Regions from separate parts of the Pseudalkalibacillus sp. A8 genome, predicted to be linked through region 1. Evidence: predicted binding sites of a transcription regulator. Region 1 holds the regulator's gene; the other holds the start of a gene.
The links. The regulator Rex, encoded in region 1, represses fermentation and respiration genes when NADH is low (regulators of the CRP and FNR family bind a similar motif). The targets are predictions, from matches to a motif close to TTGTGAAATATTTCACAA.

Region 1 (7,913 bases):
ATGATCGCTGCAGCAGGCTCGATCGAGTACCAAAAAGGAAAACGAGCGGATATGAAACTGAATGGCAACCCAGGACTCGAATTGGAAGCATTTTAAATAAATAGAGGAGTGAATATAGACCCGGCAGGCCGGGTCTTTTTCAATTTGGTGACATAGTAAGAAGATCTTGTTTGGCTTGATTATTTCGAAATTGGCGTGATTATCAAAAAACAGCGTGATTCCAACGGATTTCAGTGTGAATCCAACTCCAGACAGCCTTGTATCCTAATCTTATACAGTGTCGAAAAAGGAAAGCGGACTATAGTCGCTTTCCACCCGAATTATGACTTTTGATGGTTCTGGATTATTGTCTAAAGTAGCAGCTTCCTGCTGTTTTAAAGATATTTTGACGGTTTTAAAGATAAATTTCGATCTTTAATGGTAATCAGGAATTTTTAAAGATAATTTTGAAATTTTATAGCTGGGAAGGAGTTTTTTAAAGATGGTCCAAATATGGGATATTGCGAGTCACGCGTGTGGATAACATATCTCTTAAAGGAAAAATTAACCGCATAAATCGACATAACCTGTCATCCAGGATCAAAATTGTATGAGATGCCTAAGCTAAAACAGAGAAAAAGACCAGTCTCGTCGTTCTTTCCTATCCAAAAAGTCTCTGAAAGAGTCGAATATCGTCGAACTATGGTGTGGAGAACTTTTATCCACAAGTTGTGAACATTGTGGATAACAACTTCAGACTATAGAAAAATAAGCTGTTGTGGATGTGAATAAAGTTTTGTGGGTAAACCAGGGGTTTTTTGTGGATATTGTGGAAAAATCGACAAAAAAACGGAAGAATTGCTACCAGTACTGTGTATAACTCTGTGGATTATGTGTATATGTTTATTATTTTGACGATAAAGAAAAGCTCAAACGACCTGATCAGCCACCAAGGTCACTAAAAGTCCAACGAGGAGGATTGAAGTGATCCAAGTGGGTTGGGCGTTTGAGCCAGACATTGCTTCATCGCTGGTTTTTATGCTTTCTTATCTTTTGAAAAAAAAGAATGAGTGACCCATAGGAGTCATTCATCCTTTCATACCCGTATTAATTCAGTTGTAAACTTTCCCATTCTTCCATAAGGTGTTCCAACTCTTTATTAGAGGCTTCGAGTTTCTGGTTGTATTCCTGGGATTTTTCATAATCTTGAAAAACCTCAGGTTTGCTCAGCTCAGTTTCATAGTCTTCGATCGCTTTCTCTAACTCTTCAATTTTCAATTCGATTTCTTCAACTCTACGAAGACGTTTCCGCTCTTCTTTTTTCGCCTGTTTATCGATTTGGAACTTTTCCTTTTGTTCCGTGACCGGAGTGTGTTGCTGAGCTCGATTCTGTTCTTCTGCCTCGATACGTTCAAACTCGGCCTGTTCCGCTTTTTTCTCTGTATAGTAATCATAATCTCCAAGATAGTTTTCTAGACCATCCCGGGATAACTCTATGACTCTCGTGGCAATACGATTGATGAAATAGCGGTCGTGTGAAATGAAAAGAATCGTGCCTGGGTATTCGATCAAAGCATTCTCCAACACTTCTTTACTATCAAGGTCCAAATGGTTCGTAGGCTCATCAAGTATGAGGACATTCGCTTTCTGAAGCATCAACTTTGCAAGCGCGAGCCTCGCTTTCTGGCCCCCGCTCAATTCATTGACACCTTTCAAAACATCATCACCACTGAAAAGGAAGTTTCCAAGAACAGTACGGATATCCTTTTCTATATGGGTAGGGTACTCATCCCATAGTTCATTCAGAACCGTTTTATTACTGTTGATGTTTGCTTGTTCTTGATCATAATATCCGATTTGCACATTTGAGCCGAATTGGATTGTGCCATCCAGCTTACGTTCAGGTCTCATGATCGTTTTGATCAGCGTCGATTTTCCAATTCCGTTCGGACCAACGAGCGCGATGCTTTCTTCTTTTTGAATTTGTAGTTTGATATTTCTGGCGATAATTTCTCGATCGTAGCCAATCGCAACATCATTGAGCTTTAAAACGTCATTCCCAGTAGGGCGTTCAATCGTAAATCCGAATTGGGCTGATTTCTCTCCGCCTTCCGGCCTGTCCAACTTGTCCATTTTGCTGAGCTGCTTCCGTTTGCTTTGTGCACGTTTGGTTGTGGAAGCACGAGCAATGTTCCGCTGGACAAAGTCTTGGAGTTTCGCGATTTCGGACTGCTGTTTTTCGTACTCTTTCATTTCCTGTTCATATTGCTCCGCTTTCAGTTCAACATACTTGCTGTAGTTGCCAAGATACTTCTTGCTTTTTTGGCGGGAGATCTCATAAACCTGTGTAACCACTTTGTCCAAGAAGTAGCGGTCATGGGAAACGATCAGCAGCGCGCCAGGATAGGACTGCAGGTATCCCTCTAGCCAATTCAACGTTTCGATATCGAGATGGTTGGTAGGTTCGTCCAAAATCAAGAGGTCAGGACGGGTAAGAAGCAGCTTGACGAGAGCGAGTCTTGTTTTTTGCCCGCCGCTTAAAGAAGAGATCGGTTTATCATAATCTTCTTCAAAGAAACGGAACCCATGTAAAATAGAACGGATATCGTTCTCGTATTGGTATCCACCTTTCAGCTGGAATTCTTGTTGAAGGGCGTCGTACTCCGCCAATATTTTCGCATATAATCCTTCATCACCCAGAACATGCTCTTTACCCATTTTTTCCTCGAGTGCACGGATTTGGGCCTCCATGGTTTGCAGATGATCGAAAACCCCCATCATCTCTTCCCAAATGGAGTGGTCCGATTCCAATCCAGCATCTTGAGCAAGATAACCGATTTCAATTTCTTTCGGCTTCATAATCGAACCGGAATCATGTGACAGCTGTCCGCTGATGATTTTCAACAATGTAGATTTACCAGCACCGTTCCTGCCGACAAGGGCGATTCTGTCCCGGGATTGTACTTCAAGTTTAATATTCGATAAAATAAGGTCAGCACCAAAATATTTAGTTATGTTTTGGACTTGCATGACGATCATGTTGTTTCACCTCAATTAAGGAAGCTCAAAGGGTCAACGAGAGCTCATGTACCTGCATCTACGATTTTGTATATTTGGAGAAAGATTCACCGTTACACCTGAAGTAATTGTTCACGTACCGCTCGTTGATAGGGCCGGCGTTGTCACAAGACTACAGATTTGAAAGCATCAATGTAGTTTTGCGCCGAGTTACCGCAGGCGCAGGACGTGACGTTTTCTGCCGGTGTTGTTTCTAATTCGTTGATTGTATAATTGTACCTTTGAACTTATATTAATAGTGTAGCTTATCAAGGAAAGTTCAGGCAACCAAACAATATTCAAGGTTTTGTGATAAATTCCCTTATTTGATCCCTTACTTTTTTATCAAAAAGGGTGTATAGTCTCTGTTAGGATGGTGATTCTGTGGGTGATTTTACGCATTTCAATGAACAAGGCCGCGCAAAGATGGTGGATATTTCCGACAAAGAGGCGACTGTACGGACAGCAAGAGTACGAAGCAGCGTCCAAGTGACTGAAGAAATCTACAATGCCATCCAGGACGGTAACGTCAAAAAAGGCGATGTACTGTCTGTTGCCCAGGTTGCAGGCATCATGGCTGCCAAAAAGACGCCTGATATCGTTCCGATGTGTCATCCATTGCCCTTGAAAGCTGTAGATATATCGTTCGACTGGAGAACCGGTGAAACCTATGAATTGCTCATCGAGGTGATGGTGAAAACGAAAGGGAATACTGGTGTTGAGATGGAGGCGTTGACAGCCGCATCCGCCGTTGCCCTCACAGTGTACGATATGTGTAAAGCGATCGATAAAGGTATGGTGATCGGCCCGACCTTCCTGCTTGAAAAGACAGGTGGTAAAAGCGGCGATTATCGTAGAAGATAAGCTTTGTTAAATAATATTGTTGAGTTTTTATAGAAATTTTTGCAGCGAAATTCGCCACTCCTGCGGGAAAAGCAAGCCAGGCAAGACTCCGCAGCGAGAAACGCAGAGAAGTGATGTCCAGCTTAGCGACCAATCACTTGGATCACTTCAGACGTCCTGTGGTGGTGACAGCCTCCTCGTCAGTCTTCCAGAGACCTGCGTGACTAAACGGGTCGCTTCCGCTTTTCTTTCGCCCGCGGAAAGGGAGTGAATTTCACGAAAGAATCAACAATAAAGAATAACAGAGCCTAATAGATAAAACATAGATCAAACAATAGATTCAGTTGGTGTTCTCATAACGAATGGAGGGGTCCGATGAGCGTTGAAGATCAAAAAATTCCGCAAGCTACAGCAAAACGTTTACCATTGTACTATCGGTTTTTGAAAAATCTTTCTTCATCAGGAAAGCTTCGTGTCTCCTCTTCTGAGCTTAGTGAAGCTGTAAAAGTCGATTCTGCGACAATAAGAAGGGATTTTTCTTATTTTGGAGCACTAGGTAAGAAGGGTTATGGCTACAATGTTAATTACCTGCTGACATTCTTCAGGAAAACGCTCGATCAAGATGAAGTGACGAAGGTCATGTTGATCGGAGTGGGAAATTTAGGGACAGCCCTATTACATTATAACTTCTTGAAAAATGACAACACGCGTATAGAGCTGGCTTTTGATGTTGATGAGAAAAAAGTAGGGACAGATATCAGCGGCGTTCCGATCCATCATTTGAATGATCTGAAAAATTTCGCTGATGAGGATGTATCCGTTGCGATTTTGACTGTACCGGCCAATAACGCACAGACAGTAGCAGACCAATTAGTCGATAGCGGCGTCAAAGGGATCTTGAACTTCACACCCGCGCGATTGACTGTACCAGAACATGTACGCATACATCATATAGATCTTGCAGTCGAACTGCAATCGTTGATTTATTTCTTGAAGCATTACCCCTTGGATTAATTTGAACATCCAAAGATTTAGAGGAGGTGACCAGTATGCTTGGTCCAGGAAGTTGGATAATAATCGGAGTTGTAGCATTATTGATTTTCGGCCCTAAAAAATTGCCTGAGCTTGGAAGAGCGGCAGGAAAAACGTTAAAAGAATTCAAGAACGCAACGAGCGGTCTTGTAGACGATGACGATGATAAAAAGAAAAAGAACAATCAGACTAAAACAGACGAGCAATAGATAGGAAGGTAGTTTTGTATGACGGAAAAACAAATGACACTTCAGAATCATATTGAAGAATTGCGCAAAAGGGTTTTTATCGTCATACTCGTTTTCATAGCAGCATTCATCGCAGGGTTTTTTCTTGCGATGCCGCTCATACAATACTTGCAAAAAACCCCTGAAGCTGCTGGATTAGAACTGAATGTGTTCAATCTGACTGACCCTCTGAGGGTTTTCTTGGATTTCGCCTTTCTGATCGCGTTATTGATCACTTCTCCAATCGCGCTTTATCAGTTATGGGCATTCATCAGTCCTGGTTTGTATGAGAGAGAGCGGCAGACGACGTTGATGTACATCCCGCTTACATTCATTTTGTTTATAGCAGGATTATCCTTCTCCTACTTCATTCTGTTTCCGTTCGTAATCGATTTCATGAACGGTCTTTCGAATTTATTAGGAGTAAATGAAGTGTACGGGATCAATGAGTACTTCCATTTCTTATTCCGGCTTACGCTTCCGTTCGGGATCCTCTTCCAATTCCCTGTTGTGATCATGTTCTTGACACGATTAGGATTGGTGACACCAGCGGTACTTCGCAAAATCAGGAAATACGCCTATTTCGTCTTGCTGGTCATAGCCGGGCTGATCACACCTCCAGAGCTCATTTCGCATCTGATGGTGACAGTGCCGTTGATTGTGTTATATGAAATCAGCATTGTGATCTCCGGATTCGCCTATCGAAAAGCGATGAGGACAGCAGCGAAAGCAGAAAAGGAAGACAGTGCATGACAAACATGAAGAGTGGCCGAATATTTTTTCGGCACTCTTTTTTTAGTGTGTCCGGTATGTACACACACTCTAGGGTTCAAGTCCCGAAAGGTGAAGGTTGTTGTAGCCGTTAGCCAAAGGCAAAGGGTGTCCGTGGTGACCGATTTGGAAGATGCCCAATATATAGTGTAAAGCGACGATATGAATTTGCAGGTACGTTTGTGATTCCAAGTCAGATGACAGGTGATTATGAGCTTGTTCATGCGTATGATTTGGAAAATGAAAGTGACATTGTGGTTTCCGGCTCTTCAGGAAAGAGTCCAGAAAGAAGGTTCATCAATGCATCAACAGGGTTTGAAGAAGAAAAGTACGAAACTAGATATTGAAAAAGGATTGACCAAAAGCGGTCAATCCTTATTTTTTCTTCATGTTCTTCAATTTTTTCCTTAATTCGATCATGCGGTAGGCATTAAGGAAATCATATGCTGCGAGGGCCATATTGATAAGCGGCCAAAAGGACCACACGCCGTATTCCCTGGCGTAGAAAATCGCTAAATACGTAAAGATTACACCTAATATGAAATAGGCGAAGATCCAAAAGGTTGGTGAAAATCTCATAGTAAGCCTCCAATGATAAGTTGAGTGCTCTGTAGTTGTTTTTCCAGCTCTTGTATTTCATCCCGGAAGACCACTTGTATAAGCATTACCGATGTATTGACGGCCACATGGGCTACGATCGGAACGATCAAGCGTTTCGTTTTCACATATAAAAAGCTGAAGGTGAACCCGAGTGCTGCATAGACGAGTAGATGACTGAAGTCTCTATGGACGACAGCAAATATAAGTGAGCTGATCGAAGCAGCTATGAAGAAATTAGTACGTTTATAGATTGTGCCAAAAATGACTTTACGAAACACGATTTCTTCAAGGATCGGTCCGATGACAGATACGACGAGAATCAATAAAGGAACTGATAATGTCAAATCGACGATCATATCGGTATTTTTTGAGCCCGGTTCCACTCCGAAAACCTGCATTTCGATTGAAGCAGCAATGATCTGAGCAATGAATACCATCGGGATCCCCAGGATTGCCCAGCCGATCGTCTGTGGAATATTCGCTCTTTCATCCCGGTATAACGGATTTTTAAGCTCAGGAATCAATAGGATGAAAATGATGATAAGGCCGATCGTAAAACTGATCACATTCCATAGCCCTGGTATTTGATCTCTCGGAACATCTAATGAAAGTAAAATCGGACCTCCAACGATTCCAGAGAGCAACATTAATATATAAATGATTAGAATCCACGCGTATCGCTTATTCAAACTTTTCTCCTCTTTCATTCGAGATTTCTCGTTAATTCAATGCCCCATTTTAACATACAATCCTGCGAAATTCCTTTCTAATGAATTCCTGAAAAATGAATTTTAGAAAATTTCATCTTCCTACTTGCAAAAAAAATGAAGATTGATTAATATTAAAAATGGAATTAGCACTCACTTATGAAGAGTGCTAATAATTAAAAACTAATATCCTTGAGGAGGGTGTTTCACTTGTTAAAGCCGTTAGGTGATCGTATTATCGTTGAGCTTGTAGAAGGCGAAGAAACAACTGCGAGCGGAATCGTACTTCCAGACTCAGCAAAGGAAAAGCCGCAAGAAGGTAAAATCGTTGCAGTAGGTACAGGCCGAGTAACAGATAATGGAGAGAAGGTTGCTCTTGAAGTCACTGAAGGAGACTCTGTTATCTACTCCAAATACGCTGGTACTGAAGTGAAATATCAAGGTAAAGAATACTTAATCTTACGTGAATCTGACGTATTGGCTATTGTTGGATAAGCGGTAACAGTAATCTGATAGGGAGAATTCCCTACATACAACAAATCAAGGAGGTTCTTTTTAAATGGCTAAAGATATTAAATTTAGTGAAAACGCACGTCGCTCCATGCTTCGTGGTGTAGATGCACTAGCAGATGCAGTTAAAGTGACTCTTGGACCAAAAGGACGTAACGTGGTTCTTGAGAAGAAATTCGGTTCTCCA
Region 2 (7,913 bases), 1.3 Mb from region 1:
TAAACTTTTTGCTTACGAGCGCTCAATCACTGTTGCAACACCTTGACCGCCGCCAATGCATAATGTTGCTAACCCGTAACGCCCATCTCTTCGCTTTAATTCATGCAGTAACGTAACTAGAATGCGTGTCCCACTTGCGCCAATCGGGTGTCCTAATGCGATTGCTCCGCCGTTTACATTTAAAATCTCTTCATTAAATTTTAACTCTTTTCCAACGGCTACCGACTGTGCAGCAAAAGCTTCGTTTGCTTCAATAAGATTTATGTCTTCAATGGAAAGATCTGCTTTTTCCAATGCTTTTTTCGTAGCTGGAACCGGGCCAATTCCCATAATGCTTGGATCAACCCCTGCACTTGCATTCGCCCGGATTGTTGCAAGCGGCTCAAGTCCTAATTCATCTGCTTTTTGCTTGCTCATGACAACAACAGCGGCAGCTCCATCATTAACGCCCGAAGCATTACCGGCAGTTACGATACCGTCTTTTTTGAACGCTGGACGTAATCCTACCAGTTTTTCAGCAGTTGTTCCCGCCCTAGGAAATTCATCCTTTGCAAACACGATTGGTTCTCCTCTTCGCTGTGGAATTTCAACCGGAACAATTTCATCTTCAAAGAGACCAGTTTCTATTGCTGCCACCGCTTTTTGTTGACTATGGGCAGCAAACTGATCAAGTTCTTCCCTGGTCAACTCATATTGTTCACAAAGGTTTTCTGCGGTAATCCCCATATGATAATCGTTAAATGCGCACCATAAGCCATCGTGTACCATACTATCGACTACTTTTTGGTCCCCCATGCCGAATCCTGAGCGAGCACCGTTTAATAAATACGGCGCCTGGCTCATGTTCTCCATACCACCTGCAATAACAATGTCGGCATCACCGACTAAAATGGACTGTGCCGCCAAGTGAACCGCTTTTAATCCGGATCCGCACACTTTATTTATTGTCAAAGCCGGTACCTCTTTTGGTATGCCCGCTCGAATCGAAGCTTGTCGCGTTGGATTTTGACCTAATCCAGCTTGAAGAACATTCCCCATAATCACTTCATTTACTAGATCCGGGTTCATTCCGCACTTTTCCAATGCCGATTTAATAACGAGAGCGCCTAATTTTGTAGCTGAAATATCTTTCAAACTTCCATTAAAATTTCCTATTGGTGTCCGGACTGCACTTACAATGACTATTTCTTTTTGCGACAAATTTCTTCCTCTCCTTTTAAAAAACTAGTTTAATTACTGGGCACCTACTGTTATATAAGCTTTTTCTCGGCTTACCCCGGTTTTAATAGCCGCTTCAGCGACGGCAGAAGAAACAGATGTTACAACCCGTTTATCGAAAGGGTTCGGAATGACGTAATCTTCTGTTAGCTCATAAGGCTGAATAATATCAGCAATGGCATAAACGGCTGCAAGCTTCATCGCTTCGTTAATTTCTGATGCGGAAACTTCGAGTGCTCCTTTGAAAATTCCAGGAAAGGCTAGAACATTATTGATTTGGTTAGGATAGTCAGATCGTCCTGTACCGATAACGGCTACTCCCAAGGATTGGGCTTCTTCCGGCATAATTTCCGGGATAGGATTGGCCATCGCAAAAACAATCGGAGCCATGTTCATCGATTTCACCATTTCTCTTGTTAATGCACCCGCTGCGGAAACGCCGATGAAAACATCGGCATCTTTAAGTGCTTCGCTTAAAGATCCTTCGACCTTGTGATGGTTTGTTTTTTGGGCAACCTCTGCTTTAATCGAATTCATGCCAACTGTACGTCCCTCGAAAATCGCTCCTTTCGAATCACACATGATTATTTCTTTAACACCCATGTTAAGAAGAAGTTTAGTAATGGCAATCCCAGCCGCCCCCGCACCATTAACCACGACTTTGATACGATCCAACGATTTTTGGACTACTTTTAAAGCATTGATTAAACCGGCTGCCGTCACGATTGCTGTACCGTGCTGATCGTCATGAAAGACGGGGATGTTCATCTCTTTTTTCAGTCTCTCCTCAATAACAAAACAATCTGGCGCAGAGATATCCTCAAGGTTAATACCGCCAAAAGTGGGCTCCAGCCGTTTTACTGTTTCGATTACTTCTTCAGCAGTGGCTGCCTTTAGGCATATCGGAAAAGCATCAATTCCGGCAAATAACTTAAAAAGTGCTGATTTTCCTTCCATAACCGGCATAGAGGCGTCAGGTCCGATATTCCCTAGTCCGAGAACGGCAGAACCATTGGATACAACGCCTACAAGATTCCCTTTGATCGTATAATCATAAATCCGATCAGCCTTTTCGAAAATTGCTTTGCACGGATCGGCCACCCCTGGAGAATAAACCAAACTTAAATCTCTTTCATCAAAAACAGGGACCTTAACCTCAACGCTCAATTTACCTCTATGATTAAAATGAAGTTTCAGCGATTCTTCTCTTATACTCACATTATAAACTCCCTTACCATTTTTTGTTATTAGAGGACAGAAGTTTGTGCTGCTAAAGTAATTTGATTAATCCGACCCGGTAATTAATAAATCGTCCTTTATTGTCGCTAACACCGTGTTTGGAGTTACATTTTGATTTTCTTTAACTTCCAGAGACGTAATCAAACCACTCAACCCAACCGTAACTTCTTTTATAGAACCATTCTTTTCTCTTATTAAAAACAGCTTTTCCCATTCATATATATGAGATGATTCGTTTACCAAAATGTTTTCAACCTTACCATCACAAGGACTATAAATTGGCTGTATCAATGCTTGCATTTTACCCTCCTGGAAAAATTCTAAGAATGTAAATCAGCTATTTATTTTCTCAATTCTACTAATTTGATCGTTTTTCCAACCAGTCACCGACAGTTGGATAGGTTATTTTTACAGCTTTAGGCCCAAATGTTACAGACACATGACCGGTTGGCAATGTAACGTACTCTTTATCTTTACTGGATATGACGTCCATTAACGCTTTTACTTGATGCGGCTGGGCAATATGGTCTCTATCAGCTGACAAGTTGAGTACATTTGCCGTAATGTTTTTTAAGTTAACCTTACGACCGCGAATAACAAGTTCTCCTTTAATCAGCTTATTTTGTTGGTAGAAATCCCTGATCCACTGACGATACGCTTCACCTGGGAATGGAACTCCATCGGATACCCACTTTTGTAACAATTTCCAGTTTCTTATGAACTGTTCGTTGTTTGCTCGATCGACAAGACTAACGTAAGGTCCAAAAAAGTTTGTGGTCGGTTTTAACATCTTATTTCCGAAATCAATCATTTCGGGTGGGATAAGACCCAGTGTATCAACGACATTATCAATGTCAAAGTATCGCTCATCAAGGAAAGAGCCATATAAGCCTGTTTCCTCAAAATCAAATGGACTTGTCATAAATACTAAGTTGCGAACCGGCAATTCAGGATGCAAAGCGGCGAAAATAGATGTCATTGTACCGCCCATACAATAGCCAAGGACAGAAACTTCGTCTGTCTTCGATGTCTGAAGTACTTTACGAACGGCACGTGGAATGTAGTCCAAAATGTAGTCATCTAGTTTCATTGTTTTGTCTTCATAACCTGGTGTACCCCAATCAAGGAGATACACGTCAAAGCCACGGTTTACCAAATATTCTACTAAACTGTTTCCTTTTGTTAAATCTAAGATATATGGTTTATTAATAAGTGCATAAACTAATAAGAGAGGTACTTTCAACTTTGTTGACTGATCGGATGTATACCGGTATAACTTCGTTTTATTTTTTGTCCAAATAACTTCTTTCGGTGTTAGACCAACTTCCGGACCAGGTTCGGTTGTTAACACTTCCGTTGCCCTTGCTAAACGGGAATACGAATCTTGGAACTCATCAGGCATTGTTTCCATAAGCTGTTTCCACTCTTTTGAATCTGTAATGCTCATGACGTCTCACGCCTTTCCTGTTCGTTTGAAAATGAGTGCACTACATGTATAGTCCGCCGTTAATATTTAACTGCTGACCTGTGATATATTCGCTATCTTTGCATAGGAAAATGACTCCGCGCGCAATTTCTTCCGGTTGGCCAAAACGGCGTGTCGGAATTTTAGCGACAATTTGTTCACGGACATTTTCCGGAATTTCTCTAACCATATCTGTATCGATAAATCCTGGACAAATGGCATTAACCGTAATGCCGCTTTTGGCAAGCTCAAGCGCAAGAGATTTTGTGTAGCCAATCATTCCTGATTTTGCCGCAGCATAATTTGTTTGTCCGAAGCCCCCTGCCTGCCCGATAATAGAGGAAATATTAATAATGCGTCCTGCATCGGATTTAAAAAGGTGTGGTAAGGCAGCTGAGATTGTATTGTAAATACTGTTCAAATTCACGTTAATTACGGATCTCCAGTCTTCTTCACTGAGTTTTTTGAAAGTAGAGTCCCGTGTAATTCCTGCATTATTGACAACGATATCTAATGTGCCGAAATGATTAATCGCTTCTTCTACCAGTTTTTTAGATTCGTCCAAATTCGAAACATCTGCCTGCACCGCGTATGCTTCTCCGCCGATTTCCTTAAGTTCTGCGATAAGCTTTTCTGCCGGCCCCTTGCTGCTGTTATAGTTGATTACGACTTTTACACCGTTCTTAGCTAATTCCTTTGAAATTGCTTTTCCGATTCCTTTTGCGCCGCCTGTTACAATTGCTACTCTGTTGTTTAAATCTGCCATCTAGATGTGCTCCTTTATATGTTTTTTTATTGTTAAAAGACATTTTGAAAAAGCTTTTTATCGGCTATTTATTTTGTTTCTCAGCCGTTTTTTTGGCGTTTCCTGTGTTGCTTTTTTCATTCAATAAGGTAACGATTTCATTAAGTTTACTGTCCAGATTTTTTATATCATTTTTCACACGTGTCATTTCACGTTTCATTTCCACTTGGTTTACTTGATTTGTGGTGGTTTCTTCAATCAATTCTTCTAAATTATCAAGTTTTGAGTCAGCATTGATGATGAGAGATGCGATGTTTGAAAGGTCATTTCGAGTAGGAATATTCACTTGAGTTAAATAACTTTCTGTCGTTTCATCCAACATTTTCTTAAATAGGAGATTCGTTTCCAAGACTTTCCCCATCCACTCCGAGAAAAATTCTTCCTTGATTTTTTCATCCAACACGTTACTCCAATACGATTCGGACTGGTTATAAAAGTCTTTCCACAGTTCCAATGGATTCAAGTTTTTCTGTTGAGTCATTTGTTCTCTCCTTCCAATTTGAATTACATGAATCATCTTAGTTGATAAAGTTGCTGGGTTACAAGAGATTTTTTGTAATCTTTCTGTAAATTCTAAATTTATTGTTAAGGTTTATTTTCCAGAAGACAAACACGTTGAGGCTATCCTCTATACAATAGTGGCTATGATAAAAAATTTATAAAGCATACAAGTTCTCGCGATCTTTGATGGATGTGTTATATGTTGATTTGACAAATGAATCACATAGGTGTAAATTACACTTATAGATATTTAACAAAATTGTGGGTGGTACATATGTCAATGAAAAAGGGTGCGAATAACTCAACATCAAAAGATGAGAAAGTATTGGCCAGCGTTCCGAAAAACTTATTGATACCTGTACTCTTGTTAAGTCTGCGCGGTTGGAATTTGCATGGTTATAAATTGATTCAACAGTTGACCCAATTTGGTTTCCCGTCTATTGACCAGGGAAATGTTTATCGAACACTTAGACAATTAGAAAAAGAGAAAATGGTAAAGTCTGAATGGGATACGTCAACAGAAGGACCAGCAAGGCGAATCTACTCTTTAACCGATGCTGGCGAGGCTTATCTAAAAGTGTGGGCGGGCTCGCTTGAGCAATACCAATCGATTCTTAACCGTTTCTTTTTAATGTATACGGATATGTTCATGCCTTCATCTTTAACAGATCGTGACAAAAAAGACGAAGAGTAATTGCTTTTGTTGTCTCTATGAAAAGTGACACTGCAGTATTACTGCAACCACATAAATACTTAATTTTTTAAAGGAGGTTTTTAAAATGGCTGCAAACAAAAAAAGCCAAAGCAATGATCAAAATGCTTTTCATTTTGTTGACTCTTTTTGGGACAGTTGGAAAAACGGATTGAACTTCGTATACGATTCCCAAAAGGAAGTGGAAAATCTTACGCTGCAAGCATTTGAACACCAAAGAGAAGCATGGGAAAAAGTAACTGACAATATGAGCAGAATCGAAGACGAGCAAAAAAAATTAATGAAAGAACTACGTCAAACCGTTACGCAGAACATTGAAAATGTTAGCGGTGAAGAGTTAACCAAATCTTTAGAACAGTCCAATGAGCGTCTTGATGAAGTAATCAGCCGGGTTCAACAACTAACCGTAACACCTTATAAAGCGAGTTTAAATGTACTTAGTCAGTCACAACAGCACTTCCAAGAATCTATTAAATCGGTTATTGGTCAGCAACAAAAAAATCGTGAAGAACTAAAACCATTGTTTGAAGATTTTTTAAACCAAGTAAAAACAACACAAAAAGGGTTTTACAATGTATTTGAAAACAACACAAAAACGACATTAAGTAGGTTTAACTAGAACAGCGAGCATTCGCTGTTCTTTTTTTGAAATGAAATATAGAAAAATAAATATTAAATAGTAAATGGCGGGATAAAACGGGTGCACAGAAAATCTTAACGTGGTTTCAGGTGAGGATTGTATCCTAATGACGCGTCAAAAAATCCCATATTATGGATGAAGCATCCGGACCTAACGGATCCGAATAAGAACCATCTGGGCTTCCACCAGACCATGTATGTCCCATTCTGTCGATCATCCAAAGTTCGATTAAAGAAAATCCATCCTTATCATTGTAAACATGTTGTGTATAGCTTTTTCCATTTACAATACCCGCTTTTAGAAAAGCAGGTGTAACATCGGCTTTGCCTTTACCACCTTCTACAAGAAAATTAGTTTGAGCCCATTGTATAATAACCTGCTGGCCATTAATCGGGTGCACAGTGGTATCACAAATACCGTGAAAAACAATGACAGGCATTTTCCTCTTAAAATTCCCCATTTCCTCATAGGCCATTTTCCCGCACTCATACGGATCGGATGTACCTTTAATCATGACATCTTTAGCCTTTTGTGCCGTTGGATCAGTTGGAATAAATACATCTATAGCATCATACGGTAATCCGGAACATATTCCAATACCACTAAAAACATCTGGATAGGTTGCTCCCAGAATGGAGACCATGGCTGCACCTGCAGATAAACCAGCTGCATATACCTTATTTGTCTCAATACTATAATTTTTTTTGACGTCATCGATTATTCCTTTAATGATCTGAGGCTGACCTCCTTGACGATGCTGATTATAATCTAAAAACCAGTTCCAGCATCCGTCAAGATTAAATTGGGCTGGGTTAAAAGGGTTAAATGAGCGATTCATCTTAGGGTAAAGTACAATAAAGTTTTCTTGTTCAGCCAGGTCATTCATTTTTGTTTCTGCAGCAAAGTCATTCGGATCTTGTTTACAACCATGAAGCATCACCATTAAAGGTACATCGTTTCCCACTTTGTACCGGCTCGGTACATAAAGTTTATACTTGTAGCCTTTATATGTACATTCCGAGAAGCTACTCATAACATCACATCCCCCATTAAGTCCAGAAATGTTTTGAACATAGGCAACAAAATACATATCTGTATCTCGAAACCTTACGTACTTTATTTTTCACATTTGCACACGTCATTTTGATTGACTTTATTAATGTATCCTTTAAATTTCACAAAAAATCGTATTATTATAAATTTTCGCTTGTATCATCGTATAGCTTTTATGTTTATGGTTTATGCTACGGTACAGTTTGGCTGGTCGATTAATCAAATCACGGCCTTTATTTTGGTGATTGCCATTGGCATTATTGCACTAGCCGTCGGTATG

Region 2: the regulator Rex is predicted to act here: its motif matches at 5,436-5,453, upstream of ACJROX_RS08575 (polyhydroxyalkanoic acid synthase subunit PhaR).

The regions. Positions count from the first base shown of each region.
Region 1 covers NZ_CP174509.1:319,271-327,183, forward strand. The annotation lists gene tsaD (tRNA (adenosine(37)-N6)-threonylcarbamoyltransferase complex transferase subunit TsaD) at 1-96, shown strand, start outside; gene ACJROX_RS01795 (ABC-F family ATP-binding cassette domain-containing protein) at 1,087-3,018, opposite strand; gene moaC (cyclic pyranopterin monophosphate synthase MoaC) at 3,421-3,900, shown strand; gene ACJROX_RS01805 (redox-sensing transcriptional repressor Rex) at 4,255-4,893, shown strand; gene ACJROX_RS01810 (twin-arginine translocase TatA/TatE family subunit) at 4,929-5,120, shown strand; gene tatC (twin-arginine translocase subunit TatC) at 5,139-5,891, shown strand; gene ACJROX_RS01820 (hypothetical protein) at 6,092-6,256, shown strand; gene ACJROX_RS01825 (DUF4305 domain-containing protein) at 6,285-6,488, opposite strand; gene ACJROX_RS01830 (lysostaphin resistance A-like protein) at 6,485-7,198, opposite strand; gene groES (co-chaperone GroES) at 7,427-7,711, shown strand; gene groL (chaperonin GroEL) at 7,776-7,913, shown strand, end outside.
Region 2 covers NZ_CP174509.1:1,651,238-1,659,150, reverse strand. The annotation lists gene ACJROX_RS08600 (acetyl-CoA C-acetyltransferase) at 13-1,200, opposite strand; gene ACJROX_RS08595 (NADP-dependent malic enzyme) at 1,234-2,436, opposite strand; gene ACJROX_RS08590 (hypothetical protein) at 2,503-2,757, opposite strand; gene phaC (class III poly(R)-hydroxyalkanoic acid synthase subunit PhaC) at 2,816-3,868, opposite strand; gene fabG (3-oxoacyl-[acyl-carrier-protein] reductase) at 3,945-4,688, opposite strand; gene ACJROX_RS08575 (polyhydroxyalkanoic acid synthase subunit PhaR) at 4,753-5,208, opposite strand; gene phaQ (poly-beta-hydroxybutyrate-responsive repressor) at 5,503-5,922, shown strand; gene phaP (polyhydroxyalkanoic acid inclusion protein PhaP) at 6,008-6,559, shown strand; gene ACJROX_RS08560 (alpha/beta hydrolase family esterase) at 6,684-7,670, opposite strand.